DNA from 4 places in the Polaromonas sp. P1_F8 genome. Region 4 is predicted to be linked to each of the others. Evidence: predicted binding sites of a transcription regulator. Region 4 holds the regulator's gene; each other region holds the start of a gene.
What was found. Region 4 encodes sigma-54, which starts transcription at its own class of promoters, with help from an activator protein. Its sites were predicted from a motif close to TGGCANGNAANCTGCTTT; they were not measured.
Positions count from the first base shown of each region.

Region 1: the regulator sigma-54 is predicted to act here: its motif matches at 2,467-2,484, upstream of glnK (P-II family nitrogen regulator).
Region 2: the regulator sigma-54 is predicted to act here: its motif matches at 2,472-2,489, upstream of AC1D1J_RS14080 (CmpA/NrtA family ABC transporter substrate-binding protein).
Region 3: the regulator sigma-54 is predicted to act here: its motif matches at 2,730-2,747, upstream of AC1D1J_RS02100 (formate/nitrite transporter family protein).

Region 1 is NZ_JBFUBS010000004.1:443,685-447,623, forward strand. It holds partial or broken gene AC1D1J_RS16965 (YifB family Mg chelatase-like AAA ATPase) at 1,126-2,040, opposite strand; gene glnK (P-II family nitrogen regulator) at 2,621-2,959, shown strand; gene AC1D1J_RS16975 (ammonium transporter) at 2,991-3,939, shown strand, end outside.
Region 2 is NZ_JBFUBS010000003.1:465,425-469,363, forward strand. It holds gene AC1D1J_RS14070 (ABC transporter ATP-binding protein) at 1-22, opposite strand, end outside; gene ntrB (nitrate ABC transporter permease) at 32-997, opposite strand; gene AC1D1J_RS14080 (CmpA/NrtA family ABC transporter substrate-binding protein) at 1,057-2,301, opposite strand; gene AC1D1J_RS14085 (ANTAR domain-containing response regulator) at 2,658-3,290, opposite strand; gene tsaD (tRNA (adenosine(37)-N6)-threonylcarbamoyltransferase complex transferase subunit TsaD) at 3,528-3,939, shown strand, end outside.
Region 3 is NZ_JBFUBS010000001.1:436,059-439,997, forward strand. It holds gene AC1D1J_RS02095 (bifunctional protein-serine/threonine kinase/phosphatase) at 1-1,694, opposite strand, end outside; gene AC1D1J_RS02100 (formate/nitrite transporter family protein) at 1,758-2,570, opposite strand; gene AC1D1J_RS02105 (dienelactone hydrolase family protein) at 2,905-3,723, opposite strand; gene AC1D1J_RS02110 (GlxA family transcriptional regulator) at 3,851-3,939, shown strand, end outside.
Region 4 is NZ_JBFUBS010000009.1:84,873-88,811, forward strand. It holds gene AC1D1J_RS21315 (THUMP domain-containing class I SAM-dependent RNA methyltransferase) at 1-1,418, opposite strand, end outside; gene AC1D1J_RS21320 (RNA polymerase factor sigma-54) at 1,459-2,994, opposite strand; gene lptB (LPS export ABC transporter ATP-binding protein) at 3,141-3,932, opposite strand.

The sequences.
Region 1 (3,939 bases), on a different contig from region 4:
AGAGGAGGCAGCAGCAATACCATTTCCGATAGCGAGTTATGGTCAACCTTATCAACAACCCATTCGTTGTAGAACAATTGATGCTGGTTTCAGATGGTAAAAATTCCCGAGACGAAGGCAAATTCGCCCAAGTATGCTTGTAAGAAGATTCAGAACGTCAATCTCTAACCGTGCGTAAAACAGCGATCCCTATTATTAGCGCGCTTACGGCAATTGCTGCTGCGCTCGTCTTCAGCACCGCACTTCTAGGCAGACCCGTCAGCCTGTGGGAGTTGATTCTCTGCGGAACAGGCGGGGTGATGCTCGCGCTCATTATCTTGAAGTTCCGACAGCGCCAGGAACGCAGGCATTTGGACTCCATCCGCGATTCAGCTCTCTGGTAATACAGTGCGGCTCACAGCCATACTCTTGCGAACCCTTCCAGCTGGAGGGCAGTTCTCCGCCGAGGTTTTCAGAAATGACCGATCAGCTCAACTCCGAAGGAGTGGAGTCAACCGGCGCCAAGACGACTCATGTGGACTGCGAATCTAAAAAATCTCGTCGTCGCTGGAGACGATGGGCCCAACAGAGAGTCTCTGCTGGATGAATAGCGAAACCCGTCGGCTTTCATCTGCAGGAGCTGCACTTCACCATAGCCCTTCTTCAGCCTCCATACGGACGAGAGTCGATCAATATTTTTCTTCCTGATGTGACAGGATTGCCGCGGACCCTACCTTCAGTTTTTGCCGCAGGTGTCCCATATAAATGCGCAAGGAGTGATTTTGTTCAGCACGCGATAGACCCAAACTTCGTGCAGCAGCTGATGGTGGAGCCTCTGGAGCGAGTAATGTTGCCCATGATAGACATTTGGTCCAGTTTGTATGCTGTTGCATACATTAGATGTTGAATTCGGTCCTCTAATTGGACGAGAGCTAGCGCAGGACTAACACGCCCAAAAAATCAGAATACCTAGAGTCAATTGCGGGCTTTTTGACGGCAGTCCAAAGGCCTCCCCCTAGAAGGTGCTTGCAATTAGGCTTGGTCGTGCAGCAATGATGTTTAACTATGAAAATTTAGAGAGCGTAACTTCGGAGACAGTACGCGTAAGTGGTTGATTTTGTTCAATCCGCAATGTCTGTATTTATGGTGATGCCCACCAGGCCGCGGCGGGGAACCACCACCGACAAGCGCAACGGCGCTGGCCGTGTGGTGCGGCGCGCAGGTGGGGCGTATCGCCCATTTGTCCAGCGTGAACCGGCCGCCCAATGACGCTACCGCTGCGCTTTCCAGTGCTTCTTCGGTGGTCATGGCCGGCAGAAGGCCCGCAAAGCGCTGTGCCAGCATGGATTTTCCGGAGCCTGGGGCGCCCATCATCAGTACGCTGTGCCCGCCGGTCGCGGCAATTTCCAGGGCGCGTCGGGCCGCCGCCTGGCCTTTGACGTCGGCCAGATCGGGATACGGGGACTGCCCCGAAGGCACGATCGGCTTGACGCGAGACCAGCCTTCCCCTGCTTCAGTCGGGGTGTCGCCCGGCAAAAATTGCCTCACCACATCTAGCAAATGGTGCGCCTGAAAGATTTCAGCGCCGGGGACCAACGCTGCTTCCTGGGCACTGGCCTCTGGCAGAACCAGCTTCGGCAATTTCTCGGCGGCAAGCCGTGCCGGGCGCGCCAGGGCGAGGCTCATGGCAAGCGCTCCCCGAATGGGTCGCAAGTCGCCGCCCAGGGACAACTCACCGGCGAACTCATAGCCTTCCAGCTTGCGGGCGTCGATCTGGCCGCTGGCCGCCAGGATACCGAGCGCGATGGGCAGGTCGAACCGACCGGAATCCTTGGGAAGGTCGGCGGGTGCCAGATTGACCGTAATGCGTTTATTGGCGGGAAATTCCAGTCCGGCGTTCTGGATGGCCGAGCGCACGCGTTCACGCGCTTCCTTGACTTCCGTTTCCGCAAGCCCGACCAGCGTAAAGCTGGGCAAACCGTTGGCAAGATGCACCTCCACCTGCACCGGCCTTGCTTCCAGGCCCAACAAGGCGCGGCTATGCACTAAAGACAAGCTCATTCGAAACTTCCTCCCTCAGAGGCGGCATCACAACTGAACCCGAGGCCATCCCGGGTTGCAGGCGCACCATACCTTCACGTAAGACGAGTATCGCCTAGCGAGAGAAGCCACCCGCCGGTTCACCAGAAAGGCGTGCCTCGCTGCATCCGATAGTGGCACTCACTTTCGTCCCATGCCCTTGCCTGGTTGTGTCAGTACCAGAATCCGCCATGGCATTCTCGCCGCCGATCTCCTGGTGCTGGCCGTCCCAGAAACGAACGTTGCAGAAGACGCCGTGCACTAAAGACAGGCTTGATGATGCCTTTTCAGATTTATGCGCCAAAATTGTGCGTTTGTGAGCACTTTGTTGGTGCATCCTGTCCAGTGCAATTTGCGGAGGTTCGCTCGAAGTTCAGGGGCAGGCCGGTCATCCATGCAAAGCGTCTTTGGCACGTTACCTGCTAAGAAGTCCACGCAAGTTGCCAACCTTTGGAGCTTCTACGGAGACTCCATCAGCAATGACTCGTACAAAAGCCTTAATCCGGCTGAGGTGGTGCTTGACGATGCTGCTTCCCTATTCATCCCTGGAGGAAACCTGAAAATGAAACTCGTAACGGCCATCATTAAACCGTTCAAGCTGGACGAAGTGCGTGAAGCGCTTTCCGGCATTGGCGTGCAAGGCATTACTGTGACTGAAGTCAAAGGCTTCGGCCGCCAGAAAGGCCATACCGAGCTGTACCGCGGTGCAGAGTATGTCGTCGATTTTCTGCCCAAGGTCAAGATCGAAGCAGCAGTCTCCGACGATCTGGTGGATCGCGTGATTGAAGCGGTTGAGGGCGCCGCCCGCACCGGCAAGATCGGCGACGGCAAGGTTTTTGTTTACAACCTCGAGCAGGTCGTGCGCATCCGTACCGGTGAAACCGGCAAGGAAGCGCTGTAAGGCTTACCCAAAAAACGAAGAGAACATAGACATGAAAAAACTACTTGCCTCCCTTGTATTGGGATTGAGCCTGCTGACGACCGGCGCCGTGATGGCGCAGGCCCCGGCAGCTGCACCTGCTGCTTCCGCTGCAGAAGCCAAACCGGCTGAAGCTGCTGCTTCTGCCGCCGCGCCTGCCGCAGCGACAGCACCCGCCGCTGCAGCTGCAGCCTCTGCACCGGCTGCCGCCGCGGCACCGGCGCCTGTTCCCAACAAAGGTGATACCGCCTGGATGATGGTTTCCACGCTGCTGGTCATCATGATGACCGTGCCCGGCCTGGCGCTGTTCTACGGCGGTCTGGTCCGCAGCAAGAACATGCTGTCCGTCCTGATGCAGGTCATGGTGACGTTCTCGATGATCGTCGTGCTGTGGTTTATCTATGGCTACAGCCTGGCCTTCACTGAAGGCAACGCCTTCTTCGGCGGCTTCGACCGGCTCTTCATGAAGGGCATCTGGGACAACGTCGCGGGCACCTTTGCCAATGGCGCCACCTTCAGCAAGGGTGTCGTGATCCCCGAGATCGTGTTCGCAGCCTTCCAGGCCACTTTTGCCGGCATCACCTGCGCGCTGATCGTTGGCGCCTTTGCCGAACGCATCAAGTTCTCCGCAGTGCTGCTGTTCATGGCGATCTGGTTCACCTTCAGCTATGCACCTATTGCCCACATGGTCTGGTTCTGGATGGGCCCTGACGCCTACACCGGCAAGGAAGTCGCCGACGCGATGAGCGCCAAGGGCGGTTATATCTGGCAAATGGGCGCCCTGGATTTTGCGGGCGGTACCGTGGTGCACATCAACGCCGCTGTCGCTGGCCTGGTAGGCGCCTTCTGCATCGGCAAGCGTATTGGCTACGGCAAGGAAGCCATGGCCCCTCACAGCCTCACGTTGACCATGGTTGGCGCCGCATTGCTGTGGGTGGGCTGGTTCGGCTTCAACGCCGGCT
Region 2 (3,939 bases), on a different contig from region 4:
ATTTGGTGGTGAAAGAGGTCATGGCGATTCCTTAATTTTTCACTTCTTCGAAGGTAAAAGCCGTGGCCAGCTTGATGAGGGCGAACTCCAGCACCAGCCCGACGATGCCGATCACGAAGATCGCGATGATGATGTTCTTGACGTTGAGGTTGTTCCACTCGTCCCAGACCCAGAAGCCGATGCCGACGCCGCCGGTCAGCATCTCGGCCGCGACGATGACGAGCCAGGCGGTGCCCACGGCAAGGCGCACGCCGGTCAGCATGTAAGGCAGCACGGCGGGAAAGAGGATCTTGGTGACGATCTTCCACTCGCTGAGGTTGAGCACACGCGCCACGTTCATGTAGTCCTGGGGCACGCGCTGCACGCCGACTGCCGTGTTGATGATCATCGGCCAGATGGAGCAGATGAAGATGGTCCAGATGGCTGCGGGGTTGGCGCCCTTGAAGACCAGCAGACCAATCGGCAACCAGGCCAGCGGCGAGACCGGGCGCAGCAGGCTGATCAGCGGGTTGAACATGCGGCTCAGAAAGTTGAAGCGCCCGATCATGAAGCCGACCGGTATGCCGACGACAGCCGCCATGCCGAAGCCCATGGCCACGCGCTTGAGCGAAGACAGCACGTTCCAGCCCACGCCCTGGTCGTTGGGCCCCTTGCTGTAGAACGGATCACTGAAGATCTGCACCGCCTGCACAAAGGTGTCTTTGGGCGAGGGAATGCTGCCGGCCGTGCCCATGAAAACCAGTTCCCAGATCAGCACCAGCAAACCCAGGCCCAGGAGGGGGGGCAGGACGCTGAACCAGAGCCAGGAGGCATCACCGGATGGCTTGGTGATGGGGGTGGGTTTTGTTGGAGCGTTCATGCTGTTTTGGGCTGTAGTGCCCGTTGGATGAGCGCCACCAGCTATCGAATTGATAGCGGCAGCATCTCTGGGCCTTTCGTTGCTGCGGCTTGCCGGGGTTGCCGCCTCCAGCGGGTTGTGAAATACGGCACTGACCATGGCGTCACCTCTTTACGTAGGAAGGTTGGGTGGGTGTAGCGTGGATATCGCGTGGGTGTTCAGGCGTGAACCTTGAAACTGTCGGCGTATTTTTTCGGGTCCTTGCCGTCCCACACGGTGCCGTCCATCAGCTTGCTGCTGCGCATGATGTCTTTGGGAACGCTGGCCTTGGCAGCCGTCGCGGCCTGCTTGTAGACGTCGATGTGGTTGATTTGCTTGGCAATGCCCAGGTAGTCGGGGTGATCCTTGATCAGGCCCCAGCGCTTGTGCTGTGTGAGGAACCACATGCCGTCGGACAGGTAAGGGAAGCTCACCGCACCGTCGTTGTAGAACTTCATGTAATTGGGGTCGTCCCAGGTCTTGCCCATGCCGTTCTGGTAGCGGCCCAGGATGCGCTGGTTGATGGCGTCCACGCTGGTGTTGACGTAGCTCTTGTCGGCCACGGTTTCGGCCATTTTGTTCTTGTTGGAGAGGCTGGCGTCAATCCATTTGCCGGCCTCGATGATGGCGGCGGTCACGGCGCGCGCCGTGTTGGGGTATTTTTTGACGAAGTCGGCCGTGGTGCCCAGCACTTTTTCAGGGTGGTCTTTCCAGACGTCCTGGGTGGTCACGGCGGTCACGCCGATGCCGTCGATGATGGCGCGGTGGCCCCAGGGCTCGCCCACGCAGAAGCCGTCCATGTTGCCCACGCGCATGTTGGCCACCATCTGCGGCGGCGGCACGGTGATCACTTTGGCGTCCTTCATCGGGTTGATGCCGTTGGCGGCCAGCCAGTAGTAAAGCCACATGGCGTGCGTGCCGGTGGGGAAGGTCTGGGCGAAGGTGTATTCGCGCTTGTCGCTGGCCATGAGTTTGGCCAGGCCCGGGCCGTCAACCGCGCCTTTGTCGGCGAGTTTTTTGGACAGTGTGATGGCCTGGCCGTTGTTGTTCAGGGTCATCAGCACGGCCATGTCTTTCTTGGGGCCGGCGGTACCCATGTGGACGCCGTAGACCAGGCCGTAGAGCACGTGGGCGAAGTCCAGTTCGCCGTTGACCAGCTTGTCGCGCACACCGGCCCAGCTGGCTTCCTTGGTCGGGATGATCTTGACGCCGTATTTCTGGTCAATGCCCAGCACCGAGGCCATGACCACGGAGGCGCAGTCGGTCAGTGGAATGAAGCCGATCTTCACTTCCTTCTTCTCTGGTGCGTCTGAGCCCTGGGCATAGACGGCAGCGCGCAGGGCGGGGTTGATGCCCACGGCGCCCACGGCTGCGGCCTGCAGTACTGTGCGGCGTGTCAGCGAAGATTTCAGCAGTTCAGTCATGTCAGCGGCTCCTGAGAGTTAAAAACAAAAGACAAAAACAAAAAAGGCGCTCGACCCGGGCAACACGTTGAACGTGATGCAGGGTGCGAACGCCTTTGTTCCTTGGGGCACCACACACTTCGCCATTGAAGTGCTGTGCCGGTTGGCCATCTTTGACCAATGCCTAGGGCATTGCAAAAGCTGTGCCAGCGATGCTGAGTGCTGTGAAAGAGAGTCGCTTTGAGAAGGGAAAGTGCCCCGGATGCACTGCCTGCACCAGTGGCTGCGGGGAAAGGCGGTGCGAGGCGGTGGTTTGATGTTTGCACCGTATTTGTGCGGCGCACCAATTGGGGGTTACCTGACGTCAGGCCCGGGATTCATCCCAGCAAATCCAGGGCGTCGAGCATGCGCTGGGCGACTTCGCCCAGCCGCAGTCCCTTGTCCATCGCTGCCTTGCGCAGCTTTTCGAAGGCAGCCTGTTCGGTCAGGCCCTGGCGCTGCATCAGCATGCCCTTGGCCCGGTCTATGACTTTTCGGTCATGCAGCTCTGTTTTGGCGTGTGCCAGTTCCTTGCGCAGGCCCTGCTCGTGTTCAAAGCGCGCCATGGCCACATCCAGGATGGGGCGGATTCGATCCGGGGAAAGGCCGGCCACCACATAGGCCGACACGCCGGCGGCGACGGCATCCTTCACGTGGCTGGTGTCGTTGTCGTTGGTGAACAGCACGATGGGCCGCCGGGCGTCCCGCGTCGCCATCACCACATGCTCCAGCGAATCGCGGGCCTCGCTTTCGGCGTCCACGATGATCATGTCGGGTTGCAGTTGCGCCAGGCGCTCATCCAGGAAGGTATCGGCGGGGAGCACCGCGACGATGTTGTAACCGTTTTCCAGCAGGCCGATGCGCAGCTGGCGCGAGCGCTCGGCCAGCTCCCGTGCATGGGCGTCATCGGACACGGACTCCAGCAGGTCCGGGGCGATGATGACAAGGCGCAGGGATTGGGACGGTGTCATGCGCCAAGCGGTGCAAGAACCGTGCCCCCACAGTCGTTCACTGCGTGTAACTCCTTGCCCCCGAGGGGTGCCGCCCGCCTGTGGCCCGGCAAAGCCGGTTCCACGGCTCATGCTGGGTTAAAGAGTACCAGCGGGCAGCCGCGGGACTGGCTTTGCCAGACCGCAGGCGCCGCCCCCTGGAGGGGGGAACAGGCTACACGCAGTGAGCCTGGACGGGGGTGGGTCTACACTTGGACGATGCTAGTTCTAGGAATCGAATCGAGTTGCGATGAAACCGGTGTGGCGCTGGTGGATGCCAGTGGCAGCGGCGTGCCGCGTCTGCTGTCGCACGCCTTGTTCAGCCAGATTGACATGCACCAGGCCTATGGCGGCGTGGTGCCTGAGCTGGCAAGCCGGGACCATATCCGGCGTGTCTTGCCTTTGACGCATCAGGTGATGGCCGAGGCGGGCAGCAGCCTGGCGCAAGTGGATGTGGTGGCGTATACGCGCGGCCCCGGGCTTGCGGGTGCGTTGCTGGTGGGGGCGGGTGTGGCCTGCTCGCTGGCGGCGGCGCTGGGCAAGCCGGCGATGGGTGTGCATCACCTGGAAGGGCATTTGCTGTCGCCCTTTCTGAGCGCCGACCCGCCCGAGTTTCCTTTTGTGGCGCTGC
Region 3 (3,939 bases), on a different contig from region 4:
ATGAGGGAAACACCCCGCCAGAACGCCACCGGGTTGCGCTCCAGCAAAGCCGGGCGAGCCTTGTCCAGAAACGCCTGGTTGGGGTGGCGCAGGTCGTACAAGAACTCCGACAGCTCGCCATAACGCTTGGCGGGATCGGGGTGAACGGCCTTGCGGAGCACGCCGTCTATCCATGCGGGTATGTCACGGTCTTCGTACAGCACTGAGTCATAGCGCAACTTGCTTTGCGCGGCCCGGGTCCGGCATTTGGCCACTTCGGCGCCGTAGGGCAGCTTGCCGGTCAGCATCTGGTAGGTGATGACGCCGAGCGAGAAAAGGTCTGAGCGCGTGGTGCCGCCCTCGCCCACAAAATACTCCGGCGCCGAATACTGGGCCGTGCCCAGGATGTCGTTGTGCCCGCCGGGCGCATCTGCTTCCATCAGGCTGGCTACGCGGGTTGATCCAAAGTCAATGATTTTCGCCGTGCCGGTCTTGTCGATCATGATGTTCTCAGGCCGCAGGTCCTGGTGCAGCATCTCCAGCCGGTGAAACGCGCGCAGGCCTTTGGCGATTTGCTCCACCAGCCCGCGCACGGCTTCAAGCCCGGGCTGGGGGTTGTCAATCATCCACTGGCTCAGCGTTTGCCCGTCGATGTATTCGGTGGCCACGTACACGTAATGGCGCTTTCGGGTCGGCACATAAGGCTTCAGCACATGCGCGCTGTTGATACGCCGGGCGATCCACTCCTCCGTCAAAAACCTTTCAAGGTAGGCCGGGTCACCGCCCAGATCTATCGACGGTGTTTTAAGGATGACGAGCGCGCCCGTTTCGTTGTCTGTGGCCAGGTAGATGTGGCTGCGGCTGCTGCCGTGCACTTCGCGGACGATGGTGTAGCCGTCAAACTGCGTCCTGGCCTCCAGGATGGGCGGAAGCGGCAGGCCCGACAGCTGCTGGAGCAGCTCGCCGGCCTGCCCGTTGGGCAGTTCATCAACGCGGACAATCTGCGCCGTGAGGTTGTCGCCGCTGCCCCGCTCCAGAGCTTTTTCGACGATGGATTTGGCGGCCATATCCAGCCCGCCAGGCTCGTCGGCACAGATGTGAATGAGGCCGGCCATGTCGTATTCGCTGACATGTTCGTACACGCCGTCGGTGGCCAGCAAGAAGATGTCGCCCTGCTCCACCTGCTGGGTCTGGTAGTCGATTTCAAGCTGCGGCTTGAAGCCCAGCGCGCGGCCGAGATAGCTTTGGCCCTGCGAAATCCACACACGATGGTCGCTGGTCAGTTGTTCCAGCACCTTGCCGCGCAAACGGTAAATGCGTGAGTCACCAACATGAAAAATATGCGCGGTGGTCGACTTGATGACCATGGCGCTCAGCGTGCACACATAGCCCTTGTCTTTGTCGTAGCGGTACTGGCTCTTCTGCGTCTGCGCATGCAGCCAGGAGTTGGTGGCGCTCAAGATCCGCTCGGCCGATGTCTTGACCGACCAGGCTTCCGAGGTGCAGTAGTAGTCTTCGAGGAAACCGGTCACGGCGTACTGGCTGGCCACATCGCTGACAGCGCTGCTGCTGATGCCGTCGGCCAGCGCAATGGCGATGCCCTTGGCGCTCAGTTGCGGCTCTTTCGGCACATAGATACCGTGGAAATCCTGGTTGGTTTCCTTGCGGCCCTTGTCCGAATACTGACCTGCCGATATCTTCAGTTCACTGGACATGTGGGGTACCGGCAAAGCCCTCGCGCATGCAAGGTGCGCGAGGGCCTTTGTTTTTGAGGCAGATTATTTAAAGGAGCGTGATGGTCCGGTTTTAATGTGCGTGGCATACAGCGTCAAGCCGGTGAAGGCCAGGCCGCCCACCAGGTTGCCCAGCACCGTCGGAATTTCGTTCCAGATCAGGTAGTCCATGATGGTGAAGTGCGCGCCCAGCAGCAGGCCGGACGGGAACAGGAACATGTTCACGATCGAGTGCTCGAACACCATGTAGAAGAACAGCATGATGGGCATCCACATCGCGATCACCTTGCCGCTGACCTGGGTGGAGATCATCGCACCCACCACGCCGGCCGACACCATCCAGTTGCACAGCATGCCGCGTACAAACAATGTGAGCATGCCGTTGGCACCGTATTTCTGGTAGCCCAGCGTACGGCTCTCGCCCACGATGCCGATAGCCTTGCCCACGGCGCTGGGCTCGGTCGAGAAGCCGTTGGTGACGTAGATGGCCATCATCACCGCCACCGTGAAGGCGCCCGCGAAGTTGCCGACGAACACCAGGCCCCAGTTGCGCAGAACGCCCTTGACCGTGACGCCCGGGCGTTTGTCGATCAGCGCCAGCGGGCACAGCACGAACACGCCCGTGAGCAAGTCGAAGCCGAACAGGTACAGCATGACAAAACCCACCGGGAACAGCACGGCGCCCAGCAGGGGCTGGCCGGTTTGCACGTTGATGGTGACGGCGAACCAGGCCGCCAGGGCCAGGATGGCGCCGGCCATGTAGGCCCGGATAACGGTGTCCCGCGTCGACATGAAGATTTTGGATTCACCCGCATCCACCATCTTGGTCACAAATTCCGAAGGCACTAAATAAGCCATACGATCCCTCTAAGTCCTGTTTTGCCAAAAAAAAATCCACTTCGAGATCTTCAAAAAGATTTGAAGACCGAAGTGGACGACGTTATCCATTCAGATCGATGGGCACCGCGAAACTCGCCGAACCCTGCGCAGGCCTTCGTTAGCCTGACCCGAGGGATGCAAGCACATACCGTGCCGCTAACAAAACACCGCGAATCCGGCCTTGCCGACGCTTTAGCGACGCTTTTACCCGTCCTTTTGGCACTGCGAAGGGAGTGGCCGCCCCAAATTTGTGCATCGGGGTGTCCATCTTTAAATATTTTGGTGCCAGCTGGGCCACTGCCGGATACAGGCGCTAGGGCGCAAGCCGCTGCGCAAAGAACGCCAGGATCTCGTCACGCGCCGCCAGTGTGGGCTGGCCCGCCTCGTCGATCAGGTGAGCGGTGACCACGCTGTGCGGCGTCTTCACGTGCGCCGCAAAGAACGGCGGCACGTCGGGGTTGGCGGCGCTGTCGGGCAGCACGCGGCCCACAAAGCGGTCGCCCAGCGCCGCGGCGTAGGCCGCAAAGCGCTGGGCCCTGCAAAAGCTGTCGCCTTCAAACCGATAGGCCAGTACCGTGAGGTTCTCGCGGTCCAGCCGCTGGCGGACGGCCTTGATGTCCGCAGGCGACATTTCGATGCCGGCCGGGTCATTGAGCGGCAGCGACGGCTGGCACAGCACCGGCGCCAGCATGGCGGGCTCCAGCATCATCGTGAGGGCGAAATTACCCGTCCAGCACATGCCGATGGCGCCCACGCCGGGGCCGCCGCACTCGTCATGCGCCAGCCTTGCCAGTGCCCGCAGCCACTGCGTGGCCGGGCTGGCCTGGTTGGACGCGAACGCGCGGAACTCGGCGCTGACACAGGCGCGCTGAAAGATGGCCGCGCCTTCATCGGCACGCGGCACGGCGCCGTCGCGGCCAAAGAGCGACGGCATGTAGACGGTAAAACCCGCGTCACGCACCCAACGGCTGAAGCGCGCCACGTGCGGGCTGATGCCGGGCATCTCGGTCATGACGATCACGGCCGGGCCTGTACCCATGAGGTAGACGTTTTTGGTAACGCTATCCAGCGTGATCTCGCGTTGGGCGAAATCCTCGAGGGAGTCGTCTTCGGTCAGCTTGCGCGTTGTCATCGGTGTCCTTGCTTTGCGAACGGTGGGAGGAATGGCGTCCGTGGAATTCGTGGAACAGATGAATTTGGCACCGCACGCGCGTAAACTCCCAGTGTCTATTTCGACATGTTTAAGGCCTTTTCAGCCAATGCGAGATTTCACCCTCCTGCTGCTGCCGGGCACCTTTGCCACCGGCGTGGCGGCCACGCTCGATATCCTGCAGGCCGCGTCCGCCCT
Region 4 (3,939 bases):
TCGTTCGGTGGGGTGAGGGTGGCTGCGCCGGGCTTGCCGCGTGCGGAGCCCGCCACCATGTCAAAGCGGAACAGGCGGCATTCGATGGGACCGTTCCACATCGGCACGCGCCGCGATTCTTTCAGACGCATCTTGCCGGGTAGTTTGAGGTCGGGCGTGAGCACGTGAGCGGTCCAGCCGGCGTAGTTTTTCTTCCAGTGCGCGGCCAGTTGCGGGAAGAAGTCCGTCGCTTCTTCGCCCCAGGCGTTTTGTGCCTGCTCGCGGCCGGGATTGGCAGAACGGTCCCGCGATGTCTCGAAGGCGGGTTCTTCACGCGTGTCGCCCTGATCACCGCTGTCCCGGTTCAGCGGCTGGCCAAATTCGTCGATGGGCTGGTTGCGGTGGTCCTGCTGCACGCGTCCTTCGGCATGTCCTTGCTGGCGGCGCTGGTCGCGTCCCTGCAGGCCGGTGATGCCGGCCACGCCTGCCACATCGATCCGTTCGCCGTAAGGCGGATTCACCAGCATCACGCCCGAAGGCGCGGGCGGCATGCGCTGCAGTGCGTCGCCGCCGCGGAATTCCACCGCATTGGCTACGCCGGCACGCTCGGCATTGCGTTCGGCGAAATCGACCATGCGGAAGGACACGTCGCTGCCGAACACCGGCGCGGTGGGTTCGGTGATGGCGGCTTCGGCCTGGTCCAGCAGGCCATCCCACACATGGCCCTGGAAGGGCAAGTATTTCTGGAAGGCAAAGCGTCGGTTGATGCCGGGCGCAATGTTGCAGGCGATTTGCGCGGCTTCAATCGCGATGGTGCCCGAGCCGCAGCAGGGGTCATAGAGCGGCACGCCTTCTTTACAGAGCTGATCCCAGCCGCTGGCGGCAATCATGGCGGCGGCCAGGGTTTCTTTCAGCGGGGCATCACCCTTGTCTTCGCGCCAGCCGCGCTTGAATAGTGGCTCGCCCGAGGTGTCGATATAAACCGTGACGGTGTCCGTCGTCAGGTGCACGTAGACGCGCACGTCGGGCCAGCGCGTGTCGACGCTGGGCCGCACGTCGTCGAACTTGGCGCGAAAGCGGTCGGCGATCGCGTCCTTGATCTTCAGCGCCGCGAAGTTCAGGCTTTGCAGCGGACTGTGCTGGGCGGTGATCTCGACCTTGAAGGTCTGCTTGGGCGTGAACCAGATTTCCCAGGCCACATTGGCGGCAGCGTTGTAGAGGTCTTGTTCGCTGCGGTACTGGTTGTGCTGCAGCTCGATCAGTACACGCTGCGCCAGCCGGCTGTGCAGGTTGAGCTGCAGCGCGTCGCGCCACGAAGCCTGCAGCTGCACGCCGGCGCGCCAGGCTTTGCCGTCGATCCCGGTGACACGCTTGACCTCGGTGGCCAGCAGGGTTTCGACGCCTGCGGCGCACGGTAAAAACAATTGGAGTTGATTCATGACTGACTTTGAGGGACGGGCAGCGCGGCCTGGTTGGCGGCTAGAGTGATTTGCGCAGGTTGGCGGGCGCGATGCGGAGCGCCTCGCGGTACTTGGCCACGGTGCGGCGTGCGCATTCAATGCCCTGCTCCTTGAGCATTTCGGAAATCTGGTTGTCGCTGAGCGGCTTCTTGAGGCTTTCTGACGAGACAAATTGTTTGATGAGCGCGCGCACCGCTGTGCTGGAAGCATTGCCGCCGGTTTCGGTGCCGAGCGCGGAACCGAAGAAATACTTGAGCTCGAAAGTGCCGAAAGGGGTGCCCATGTACTTGGCCGTGGTCACGCGTGAGATGGTGGATTCGTGCAGGCCCAGTTCGTCGGCAATTTCGCGCAGCACCAGCGGGCGCATGGCGAGTTCGCCGTGCGTGAAGAAGTTTTTCTGCCGCTCCACGATGGCGCTGCTCACGCGCAGGATGGTGTCAAAGCGCTGCTGGATGTTCTTGATGAACCAGCGGGCCTCCTGCAGGCGCTGCTGCAGCGCCTGGCCGCCCTGGCCCTTGTGCTGCTTGAGGGCATTGGCATAAATGTCGTGCACGCGCAGGCGCGGCATGACGTCGCCATTGAGCGAAACCTTGAAGCCCCGGCCCGATTTGATGACGATGACGTCGGGCACGATCAGGTTGCGCTCCACGTTTACAAAGCGGCGTCCGGGCTTGGGGTCGAGCCGGCCTATCACCGTGATCGCACCCTTGATGGCGGCTTCGGTGAAACCGCACAGGTGAGACAGGCGCTTGACGTCGCGCTTGGCCAGCAGCTCCATCGGTTGCTTGCACATGGCAATGGCGGCGCGGGTTTCCTCGCAGTCCTTGCAGTCCAGCAGCTGCAGACTCAGGCATTCCGCCAGGTTGCGCGCACCGACACCGGCAGGCTCCATGTGGTGCAGCAGCTTGAGCGCCATCGCAAAACGCTGCTCCAGCTCTTCCGCCTGCGCCATGTCATCTTTTGCTAGACCGGCCGCGAGCGACGCCAGGCTGTCTTCAAGGTAGCCGTCGTCGTTGAGCGATTCAATGAGGAAGTGCAGCGCGGCGCGGTCTTCTTCCGACAGGCGCAAGCTCAGCGATTGCCGGTGCAGGTGGTCCTGCAGCGACTCATGGCTGCCCGTGAGGTCGGAGGCCTCGGCTTCGCTCTCTTCATTGTTGTTCTTGCGCGCCGGTGCGTCACTTCCCCACTCGCTGTCGTCGGGCGCGGTTTCTACCGTGCCATCGCCTTCCCAGCTTTCCTCGAGCTTGGGCTCCGCACTGACTTCTGCGTCATTCGGGGTTGCAGCACTGGTCTCGTCGGCGCCGCCAGCTATCGAATCCGTAGCAGATTCAAACTCGCGGCTGTCCTGGCTGACCGGCGTGTTGATGTGCTCCAGCCCAAACTCTTCGCGCACCGCCGTCTCTTCCGACACTTCCAGGAACGGGTTTTCGTCGAGCATCTGCTCGACCTCCTGGCTCAGCTCAAGCGTCGACAGCTGCAACAGCCGGATCGACTGCTGTAGTTGAGGTGTCAGCGCAAGATGCTGCGAGACGCGTAATGACAGACCTTGTTTCACTGGACTTTCAAACTTGCGGAAGGTTGAGGCGATACGTCTTTAACCAGCGGGCGCCGCGGAACTGGCTTTGCCAGGCCGCAGGCGCCGTCCCTGGAGGGGGAGAGGGAGCTACACGAAGTGAGCGACAACAGGGGGGAGCCATCTTCTTACATCTTGAAGTGCTCGCCCAGGTAGACGCGGCGCACATCGGCGTTGTTCACGATTTCGGAAGGCGTACCCTGGGCCAGCACGTGGCCGTCGCTGATGATGTAGGCGTGGTCGCAAATGCCAAGTGTTTCACGCACGTTGTGGTCGGTGATCAGCACGCCGATGCCGCGCGATTTGAGGAAGCCGATGATGCGCTGGATTTCGATCACGGCAATGGGGTCGATACCGGCAAAGGGCTCATCCAGCAGGATGAAGCGCGGCTGGGTTGCCAGCGCCCGCGCGATTTCGACCCGGCGGCGTTCACCGCCGGAAAGCGCCGGCGCCGGTGAATTGCGCAAATGATCTACCCGCAAATCCTGCAGCAGCGCGTCGAGCCGCGACTCGATGTCTGCGCGCCCCAGCGGTTTTCCGGCTTTGTTGAGCTGCAGCTCCAGCACGGCACGCACGTTTTCTTCCACCGTGAGCTTGCGGAAAATCGACGCTTCCTGCGGCAGGTAGCTCAGGCCCAGGCGGGCACGCAGGTGAATCGGCATGTGCTCGACCGATTCGCCGTCGATGGAAATTTCGCCTGCATCGGCGCGCACCAGGCCCACGATCATGTAGAACGAGGTCGTTTTGCCGGCACCGTTGGGGCCCAGCAGGCCCACGACTTCGCCTTTTTGCACGGACAGCGAAACGTCCTGCACCACCTTGCGGCTGCCGTACGATTTTTGCAGACCTTGCGCAACAAGGCGACTGGGGGTCAAGGCAGGAGCGGCCGGGGCCGCTGAAGTGTCAGTCACCACATCCATCTGTGCA